3 regions of the Comamonas sp. F1-6 genome follow, and region 2 is predicted to be linked to each of the others. Evidence: riboswitches for the same ligand, from Rfam matches in the RefSeq annotation. Region 2 holds a riboswitch; each other region holds the start of a gene.
What was found. A riboswitch is a leader RNA that binds a small molecule or an ion and turns the genes downstream of it on or off. The one in region 2 is predicted to bind glycine.

Region 1: it holds a riboswitch for glycine, as region 2 does, so the genes downstream of both, AAIL66_RS23705 (trimeric intracellular cation channel family protein) here and AAIL66_RS00960 (D-amino acid dehydrogenase) in region 2, are expected to answer to the same signal.
Region 3: it holds a riboswitch for glycine, as region 2 does, so the genes downstream of both, gcvT (glycine cleavage system aminomethyltransferase GcvT) here and AAIL66_RS00960 (D-amino acid dehydrogenase) in region 2, are expected to answer to the same signal.

What each region holds. Positions count from the first base shown of each region.
Region 1 is NZ_JBCPWN010000041.1:13,081-16,318, forward strand. Features, by position in the region: gene mnmC (FAD-dependent 5-carboxymethylaminomethyl-2-thiouridine(34) oxidoreductase MnmC) at 1-629, opposite strand, end outside; gene AAIL66_RS23705 (trimeric intracellular cation channel family protein) at 793-1,458, opposite strand; glycine riboswitch at 1,511-1,629, opposite strand; glycine riboswitch at 1,643-1,735, opposite strand; partial or broken gene AAIL66_RS23710 (IS5 family transposase) at 1,964-2,819, opposite strand; partial or broken gene AAIL66_RS23715 (transposase) at 2,840-3,004, opposite strand.
Region 2 is NZ_JBCPWN010000001.1:208,244-211,481, forward strand. Features, by position in the region: gene AAIL66_RS00955 (amino acid permease) at 1-60, opposite strand, end outside; gene AAIL66_RS00960 (D-amino acid dehydrogenase) at 161-1,429, opposite strand; glycine riboswitch at 1,601-1,700, opposite strand; gene AAIL66_RS00965 (amino acid permease) at 2,244-3,238, shown strand, end outside.
Region 3 is NZ_JBCPWN010000003.1:168,877-172,114, forward strand. Features, by position in the region: gene gcvH (glycine cleavage system protein GcvH) at 1-206, opposite strand, end outside; gene gcvT (glycine cleavage system aminomethyltransferase GcvT) at 329-1,465, opposite strand; glycine riboswitch at 1,530-1,655, opposite strand; glycine riboswitch at 1,675-1,784, opposite strand; gene AAIL66_RS04630 (energy transducer TonB) at 1,873-2,406, opposite strand; partial or broken gene AAIL66_RS04635 (2,4'-dihydroxyacetophenone dioxygenase family protein) at 2,599-3,132, shown strand; gene AAIL66_RS04640 (MFS transporter) at 3,222-3,238, shown strand, end outside.

The sequences.
Region 1 (3,238 bases), on a different contig from region 2:
GGCACGCCAACGCGCTTCTTGACGTCAAAACCCTGAGCCTTGAGCGCTTGGCGCACATGGCCGGCCACGCACCAAGTGGCAAGCTGCGTGCCACGGCGGCAATGGCGGGCGATGTTCTTCATGGCATCTTCATCCCACATCTCGGGGTTGAGCTGGGGAGAGAAGCCATCCAGATATACGCTGTCAGCCGTCATCTGCTGCTTGCGCAGCATGGTCCTGGCATCGCCTATATGGAGCGTCAGCAGCACCTGGCCGTCATCAAAGGAAAGGCGATGCACGCCGGGCAGCAGTCCCCACCATTGCTCGGCCAGTTGTTCGCCAAGCGGGCGCAGTTCCCCATCGGTCGGTAAAAACGCGAGCAGATCCTCGCGCGAGACAGGGTAGGCCTCCACCGAGACAAAATGCAGAATGCGCGGGCGTCTGAGGTCGGCTTTCCATGCCGCCCAGGTGACCAGGAAATTCAGGCCGAAGCCAAAGCCGGTTTCCAGAATGCGCCACTGCGCTGCATCGGCCCAGGCAGCTGGAAGATCGCAGCCACCGAGAAAAACCTGGCGGGCCTGGTCAAGGCCGCCCAGCTCGCTGTGATAGCGATCACCAAATCGGGTGTTGTAGGGGGTGCCATCCGGCATCCATGTGATCGGTTCAGACATGGAAAGTGAAACTACATGGGTAATGCATGGCGCAGTCTAGGTTAGAGCAGCCAAGCAAGGGCCGCCCCGCAGCGATGGCTGCGTCTCCCTCCTGCGTAGCAAGAGAGGGGGACGGCGCGCAGCGCCACAGGGGGAGTCTCTATCACTCCCAGCGCTGCTGGTACGAAAAAACCGGCAGGCGCCATTTGAAACGAATGGCGGCCAGACGGAAGGCCAGACCGCCGGCAAAACACACGATGGTGCTGATATTGGGGCTGACATCCAGATAGCGCAGGCCCAGGAACATCAGGCATACCGACAGCGACACGCTGGCATACAGCTCGCGGCGGAACACCACGGGGACCTGGTTGCAGAGCACATCGCGCAAGATGCCGCCGCTGATGCCGGTAATCATGCCGGCCATGATGATGACGATGGTGGGGTAGCCCAGCTCCAGCGCGGTATTGCAGCCGATCAGCGAAAAGGCGATCAGTCCCATGGCGTCCAGCAGCAAAAACACCTGCTTGAGCCTGTGCATATGGCGTGCAATCACGGTGGTCAGCAGACCGAAGCTGATGACCAGATACACATATTCAGGGTGCTGGGTCCAGCCGATGGGGTAGTGGCCCAGCACCATGTCGCGGATGGTGCCGCCTCCCAGGGCAGTGACAAAGGCGATGACGACGACGCCGAAGATATCCATATTGCGCCGGCCTGCGGCGAGTGCGCCGGACATGGCTTCGGCGGTAATGGCCACCAGATAGATGACCAGCATGACGGTGAAGTTGGAGGCCTGGAACGAGTCCAGCAAAGAGACGGAAGGAAGCATGAAGGCACTTGAAAATAGACCAGCCACTCACATCGGCGGGAGTGTCCGGCTTGCCTCTCCCGCTGTCCTTTTACCTGAGAGTTGCGCATGAGCACCTTCGCGGTGGACATGCTTGCCCCTTCGGTGAGCCCTGCAGCTTGTGGTTGCGGGCTGCTCTCCAGTTGGCGATATCCGGGTCCTGTCAGACCCACCTGCGGTACTTATTGCCTGAGCGATTATGGGAGTTTGCGCCTTCGGCGGGAACCCTCGAAAGGCTCCGCTCTCCCGCGGGATGGGCGCGATTCTAGCTAGTTTCAGCGACTTTATTCGGGTTAATACCTGTATTGGTGTGTTTCTGCGGCTGCCAGCTCGGGGTGCGGAAGGGCGGTCTGAATCCGCCATGGCTCGCGCAAGCCCGCGTTTTCGTCTGTGAAGCCGCCCGCCATAAAAACTCATACGCGCGACAGCGAGAGGGCGTTGTTGCATATATCACCCCCATGGCCAGATTTCCCAACCCCAGGTGTGGCTAGGCCACAGCCACCGTCTGCGGGCAGACCGGTTCAGTAGACCGATTGAGGATGGCGGCTCGAATGTGCAGTTCGTTAACTTGGCGCTCGAACGTGCGTGACATTACTCGTTCACCCAGGCGTTTGATGCAGTTCATCTTGGTCTCTACCGGGCTGCGCCGGTGGTAACCGCTCCAGCGTTTCCAGATACTTCACCCCAACCGTCTGCATGCGGCGATAGCTGCGTTGCGGTGCGCAAAGCCATCGCCTTTGCGCACCTTGGCATTCTTTCTTGGGGGAATGATGGGCGTGGCATTGCGCTGAATGACCGCCGCATGCACGTACTGCGTGTCATAAGCCCCATCGCCTGTCACTGTCAGCAGCGGCTCCTCGGCAGGAACTTGCTCCGCAACTGCGGCAACACTGCAGCGTTTGCGCATCAATACCGATGTGCAGCTTGCGCCATTGGCGGCGATGCTTTTTGCACTTCCACTCGCCTTCGCCAAGGAACTTGATGCCTGTGGAGTCAACCAGTCGGTGCAGGCCGGCTGCGCTAGAGCGGTATGCCACTTGCACATCCAGACGGCGTTGGCGGCGACACAATGTACTGAAGTCGGGAATTGGCCACAGCAATCCAGACAGCGCCAGTAGTGACGGAACAAAGCCTGTGGTCTGCCGCAAGACTAATCCAAAGAGGTTCTTGATGGTCAGGCAGAACTGAATCGCTGCATCCGAGAACTGCGGGCTGTGCCCGCGTTTGCCGCTGTCAGCGGCAAGCCAAGACATGGTCTTGTCCAGCCAGATGGTCAAGGAGCCGCGAGCCTTGAGTGCTGCGTTGTACTGCTTCCAGTTGGTGGTGTGAGCGGCAGCACTCATTAGGGCGTTGGTGTCGGAGGCCCTTCATGCTCAAGCTTTCGCGAGGTAAAGAGCAAGCTTGCCGATACACCTTCTTGGTGAGCCACGAGTGACACGCTCATCCCAGGCTCATAGGTTTGACGAACCAGGTCCGCTTTCTCGGTGGCAGACCTACGCCTGCGGCGCTGTTCCCAGGGTCTTGGTATGCCTACGCCCCATGTTTATGTGAAAGACAAGCAATGGACCATGCCCGGGGATTCATTAGGCTGTCCCACTATCTCTCGTCAGATCTTCTGCGTTGGCGAGAAAAGTCATCATTAAAACGCATAGCTTGCCGCAATGTGTGCATTGGCGTTGACAGACTCTGATAGAGATACTTTTCAGTCGAGCCTCACCACGCTGTTTTAGCAAGTTAGACAGTGGCGCTCTAACTAGAAAGC
Region 2 (3,238 bases):
CTCCAGCTCCCCTGTCTGCTGCAGCGACTCCCCGGCTGCGCTTGGATGATTTCGACTCATGTTGTATGTCTCCGTTTTGCCATTCACACGGCAACAGCTGCCCCTCACGGGGCGCTGCGGCTACCGTGTCTGGCTTGTTGATGAGGTTTTCAGGTCGTGGTCAGGCGCTGGCGGTGCTCAGCGTGGCCGGTCGGGGCTGTCTGCTGGCGCTGCCCATGGACTGCAGCACGAGGTCGCCGACCATGTCGGCGGTGACGGCCGACAAGGTCCAGCCCAGATGGCCGTGGCCGGTGTTGTAGAACACGCAGGGCTTGTTGCCAGGGCCCACGCGCGGCAGCATGTCCGGCATCATGGGGCGCAGGCCCGCCCAAGGCACGACGCTGCGCGTGCTGACGCCCGGGAAGCATTGCTGCACCCATTCGATGAGTGGGCGGATGCGGTCGGCGCGGATGTCCTTGTTGAAGCCGTTGAACTCCGCCGTACCGGCAACTCGGAAGCGATCGTCGCCGAGGCGGCTGGTGACCAGCTTGGTCTCGTCGTCCAGCAGACTCACCACAGGGGCTGCGGCGCGGCTGGCTTCGTCCGGCAGATTGACCGTGATGGAATAGCCCTTGACCGGATAGATGTTGACGCTGTCGCCGAGCTGGGCAGCCAGGGCGCGGCTGGCCGTGCCTGCGCAGACCACCATGGCGTCGAAAGTCGAGGTCTCGGTTTCCAGGCCCTGGCGCACGGTCACGCTGGCCTGCTTGCCGTTGCTGTTCACCGACATGATTTCCTGGCCGTAGCGGCATTGCACGCCCAGTCGTTCGCAGGCGGCAGCCAGGCCGCTGGTGAACTTGTGGATGTCGCCCGTGGAGTCGCTCTCGGTGAAGTAGCCGCCATAGAAGGTTCCGGACAGGGTCGGCTCTATGGAGCGCATCTCCTGCGGTGTCACGGCGCGGCGCTCCAGGCCGCCTTTGGCCAGCAACTGGGAAACCTTGCCCGCATGTTCAAAGCCTGCTCGGTCGCGGTAGATATGCAAGATGCCTTTTTGTTTCAGATCGAAGTCAATGCCTTCGCTGGACGCCCAGTCAAACAGGTGCTCGCGTGCCGCAATCGCCAGCCTGGCGGTTTCCACGGTGTTTTTCTCGTAATGGGGGATGGCAGCGAGAAACTGGCAGAACCAGGAAATCTTGTGCCAGCTGGGCCTGGGATTGAGCAGCAGCGGAGCATCGCTCTTGAGCATCCACTTGAGGCCCTTGACGATGGTGGACCAATGGGTCCAGACCTCGGCGTTCGAGGCCGAGAGCTGGCCGCCATTGGCGAACGAGGTTTCCATGGCGGCATAGCGCTGCTTCTCGAACAGGGTGACGGAAAATCCGCGGCGTGCGAGGGCGTAGGCGGTGGTCACGCCCGTGATGCCACCGCCGATGACGGCGATTGTCTTCATGATTCAGATTCCAGAAACGTCAAGGGTGGAGCCCGTGCGCAACATGCGCAGCGGACGCCCCCTCTGTTCTGGACCTGAGAGATTCACGAGGCAGGGCCTTGCGGCGCTGCTCGCTTGCTCCTTCGGTATGCCCGGCGGACGATGACGTCCGGACATTCTTCAGAGTGTGTGAAAGCGATGCCGATCCTTTGGCCTGAGAGTTTCCGGGGCGGTTGCTCCTTCGGCGCTGCATACGCCAAGTTTGCGCTGCAGTCTCTCTCGGCATCACCGGGCTGAGAGCCTGTGGGCAAATGTAGGAAGAACGGCGGTGCCTGGATATACGGGTTTTCTAGACTTCTGCGCCAGGGCCCAGCCATGGCTGCTCATGTCGGGTTCACGCTATTTGATAGCGCTTGCCGCTTATCCTTCAATGAAATATTGATTGTTTGTCTATGAAAATGAATTTATTAAAGCGCAGTGTGCTTCTAAATTCATAGCGATAGACGCTGTCAAGTGCCACCGAGCAGCCCCAGAGTCAGCCCCTGCATTGGCATGGCGGGTCATGGTCGGCGGTGGATTTGGGCAAAATATCGTCTTTGCCTGTCAATGGGCCCGGCGATATCACCGCTTTGCCATTGAAGCGCCCGACTGGGGTGGCTGCCGATTCAGGATGCAACTGGCCTATCCGCCATGGCGTTCTGCTGTCATGGCTTCGTTCCTTTGTCCTTGTTGCCCGCGACCGTCATGGTCGCCTTTTTGCGTTGCCTGCCGCAGCGCCTGCGGGATGGTTGGGTGTTTTGTCCGGATGGGCGCAAACCATTACAACAAGACATTTATGTCCCAACCCAACTCAAGCCAGCAGCTCGCGCCGACTGGTGATGGTGACGATAACCAGCCCCGCTTGCACCGGGTGCTCAAGCAGCGCCACCTGAGCATGATTGCCATTGGCGGCGCCATCGGAACGGGCCTGTTCGTGGCCTCCGGCTCGGCCATCGCCCAGATCGGCCCTGGTGGTGCCGTGCTCACCTATCTGCTCATCGGCATCATGGTGTACTACATCATGACCAGCCTGGGCGAGCTGGCCGCCTTCATGCCTGTGGCCGGCTCTTTCTCTACCTATGCCTCGCGCTATGTGGATCGAGGCTTCGGCTTTGCGCTGGGCTGGAACTTCTGGTTCAGTTGGGCTGTGGTGGTGGCGGTGGACCTGGTGGCCTCGCAACTGGTCATGGCCTACTGGTTTCCCGATGTGCCAGGCATCATCTGGAGCGGCCTGTTCCTGCTGCTGATGGTGGGGCTGAACGCGTTTTCCGCGCGCGGCTTTGCCGAGGCCGAGTACTGGTTCGCGCTGATCAAGGTGCTGGCCGTGGTGGCCTTTCTGATCACCGGCGTGCTGATTCTGTTCGGCATCATCAGCAACGGCCATGTACCCGGCTTCGAGAACTGGACCACGGGCGATGCGCCATTCGTCGGCAATTTCGCGACCTTTGTGGGCGTGGCCATGATCGTGGCCTATTCCTTCCAGGGCACGGAGCTGGTGGGCGTTGCGGCAGGCGAATCCGAGAATCCGCGCGAGAACGTGCCGCGTGCGATTCGTCAGGTGTTCTGGCGCATCCTGCTGTTCTATGTGCTGGCCATTGTCGTCATCGGCTTTCTGATTCCCTATACCGATCCGCAGCTGCTGCGTACCGATGTGGCGGATATCGCCGTGAGCCCGTTCACGCTGGTGTTCCAGCACGCGGGCCTGCTGTCGGCGGCCACGGTGATGAATGCGGTGATCCTGACCTCGGTGCTGTCGGCCGGCAACTCCGGCATGTATGCGGCCACGCGCAT
Region 3 (3,238 bases), on a different contig from region 2:
ACGGGCATGTAGACATCGGCAGCGGCCTTGACGGACTCGACCACGCCAGCCACATCGCCGGCCTTGAAGCTGGAGCCCACGGCAGGCAGGTCCACAAACACCACATCGCCCAGCGCATCCTGTGCGTGTACGGTGATGCCGACGATGGCGGCATTGGTGTCAGCGGCGTTGATCCATTCGTGTTCTTTGGAATACTTGATGCTCATGGAAAGCTCCAGATGGGGGATTCAGGGGAATCGGGTGTTGTTTGAGAAAGGTCCAGCTCGCACTTTAGCGGTGTTCTGGCAGCTGTTTGGCAAACTGGCCCGTCTCATGCGCGGCGGCAGACCTAGCCGCGGTAGTAGCGGGTGGGGACGAAGGGCGTGGCGACCACCTTCATGGGCACGGGCTTGCCGCGCACCATGGCGAAGATTTCCGTATCGATGGCGGCGTAGTCGGGCTCGACATAGGCCAGCGCCACAGGCTGGTTGAGCGTGGGGCTGAGCAGGCCGCTGGTGATGTGGCCGATATGCTGTCCGTCCATGTTTTCCAGCACGGCGGGCTCGCGCACGGGAATGCGTTCCAGCGCGATCAAGCCCACGCGCTTGCGGCGCAGCGACTGAGGGTTCTGCAATTGCTCCAGCACGATGGCCGCACCGGGAAAGCCGCCTTCGCGCTCGCCGCCGGTGCGGCGCACCTTCTGCATGGCCCAGTTCAGCGCAGCTTCCACCGGGGTGGTGCTGGTGTCTATGTCGTTGCCGTACAGGCAAAGTCCGGCTTCTAGGCGCAGCGAGTTGCGCGCGCCCAGACCGATGGGGGCTACCTCGGGCTGTGCCAGCAGAGCTTCGGCAAAGGCTTCGGCAGCTTCGCCGGGCAGGGAGATTTCAAAGCCGTCCTCGCCCGTATAGCCGCTGCGCGTGATGTGGAGCGCATGGCCTTGCCAGTCGAAGTGGTTGCCGGTCATGAAGACCAGTTGCGTCACACCGGGAATCAGACGCGAGAGGGCAGTGACGGCTTGCGGGCCTTGCAGGGCCAGCAGGGCGCGATCGGGCAGTGGGACGACCTCGCAGCGGCTACCGATGCGGTTCTGGATATGAGCGATATCGGCCTCTTTGCAGGCACCGTTGACGATGAGGAACAGATCATCGCCGCGGTTGACGAACATCAGGTCGTCGAGAATTCCGCCTTGTTCATCGAGCAGCAGACCGTAGCGCTGCTTGTGCAGGCCCAGGGCCATGACATCGACGGGCATCAGCGATTCGAGCGCGGCGGCGGCATCGGGGCCGCGCAACAGCAACTGGCCCATGTGCGAGACATCGAACAGGCCGGCGGCCTTGCGCGTGTGCAGATGCTCGGCCATTAGGCCTTGAGGGTATTGCACGGGCATGGCGTAGCCGGCAAACGGCACCATGCGGGCACCCAGTTTCTGGTGCAGTGCAAACAGCGGTGTGGAACGCAGATCGGAAGAGGTGTCAGCAGCAGTCACAGGCAAGCGCTCCGGTGGTCAAACCAAAATGAGTGGCCATGCATGACAGGGCCATGCGTGGCGGGCTTGCCCTGCTGTCCGCTTTACCTGAGAGATTCACTGCACGCATTGCATCGGGCAGTTTGCTCCTTCGGTGGATGCTGGCGCACATACGAAATGACGGCCTGCATCTCTCTCCAGCTAGGGACGCTGCAGGTTTGCACACCTTGCAGCGCTTGTCAGTCCTTTTGCCTGAGCGTTTTGACACCGGGTTGGGGTCTGCGCCTTCGGCGGTGCGAGGCAGCTTCAAGCTGCAGGCACTCTCTCCTGACGTTGGCGATTCTAGCGGTGGGCAAGGGGCTTGCACCACCGAATCGGACGGATTTTGGGGTTTTCGAGCACAGATCGCTGGAATTGAGCTTGTGGTCTCACTGCGGTTCTGTGTTCATGGCGGGTGTTCGAGGAACATCGATCTCCTGGCGCGGAAACACCAGTTGGTAGGGCTGCTCGAAGCAGGACGTCACGGGCTGGCCCTGGCGCATGCCGGGCTTGAACTTCCAGCGTTCGAGCGAGCGCAGTATGGACTTCACGATGCGGGGATCGGCATCGGCAGGCTGGTAGGCCACACGGCCGAGTTCGCCCTGAGCCGTGACTTCCAGGCGGAAGACCACCGTGGTCTCCAGCCCGTTCGGAAACCAGTGGGCGCTGATGAAAGGCGTGGTGTGGCGGCGTGGCTGCGGTTGCCGATCGAGCTGGGCGGGGGGTGTGCAGTCTGCATTGATCCAGGCAGGCCAATTTACGGTTTGGCCTCCGGAAGCCGAGGCGGAGTCAGCCTGGGGCTGGGGAGTGATGTCGGCCACCTTAGGCGCCATGGCTGGGTTGCCAGCGCAGGCACTGAGCAGCAGAGCTCCCAAGACGGCCGCGTATGCAGCAAGACAGCGTGAGTGGCGTGAAGTATCCATGGCGGCATTCTCGGTCATCCCCAGTCGATTTCGGCAGACCTGGTGGAGTCGGTCGTTCAGCCAGGGCCGGGCTGCCTTGCTCCAGAGCTTGTCCTGCAGGGGCAAACATCATGTCCGGCAGGGACTAAACAGAATTTTCCCCATGGATAGGATTATGACGTTCGTCAAAAAATGTTTATTCAAGGAGAGAAAATGCCCGAAAAAGCCACGAATGAATTCTGGAAATATCTGAAGCCGATTTCTGAATGTTTTCAGCCCGATGCGCAGCCAGAGGTTTATATTCAGAACGCTCCAACGGAGGATGAGCGTTATTATGTTCCATTCTCTGAAACCGTTTCCTCCCGTCCCCTCTGGATTTCTCCATCACAAAACAAATGGTGCGATATTCTGATGGCGAAGGAGGCCGGTTTGGTGAACCGCCATTACCATCCGCACGAAGTGTTTGCCTACACGATTTCGGGGAAGTGGGGCTATCTGTAACATGACTGGACAGCCCGTGCCGGTGATTTCGTCTACGAGACCCCCGGAGAAGGCCATACCCTGGTGGCCTATGAACATGAGCAGCCCATGCGTGCGTTCTTTATCGTCAAGGGACCGCTGATCTGGCTCGATGATGACGGAAAGCCTGACGGATATTTCGATGTTCACAGCTACATAGAACTATGCCGAAAGCATTATGAAAAAATCGGCATAGGTGCAGATTATGTGGACACGCTGTTTCGGTAGTTATCCGAAGCTGGATTGAAAATCCATCAATGAAAGGCGGGATTTCCTGAAGAATGAAATAGCCCGCCAAATACGGAATGGAGAGAGGCATGAAAAATCAAGATGA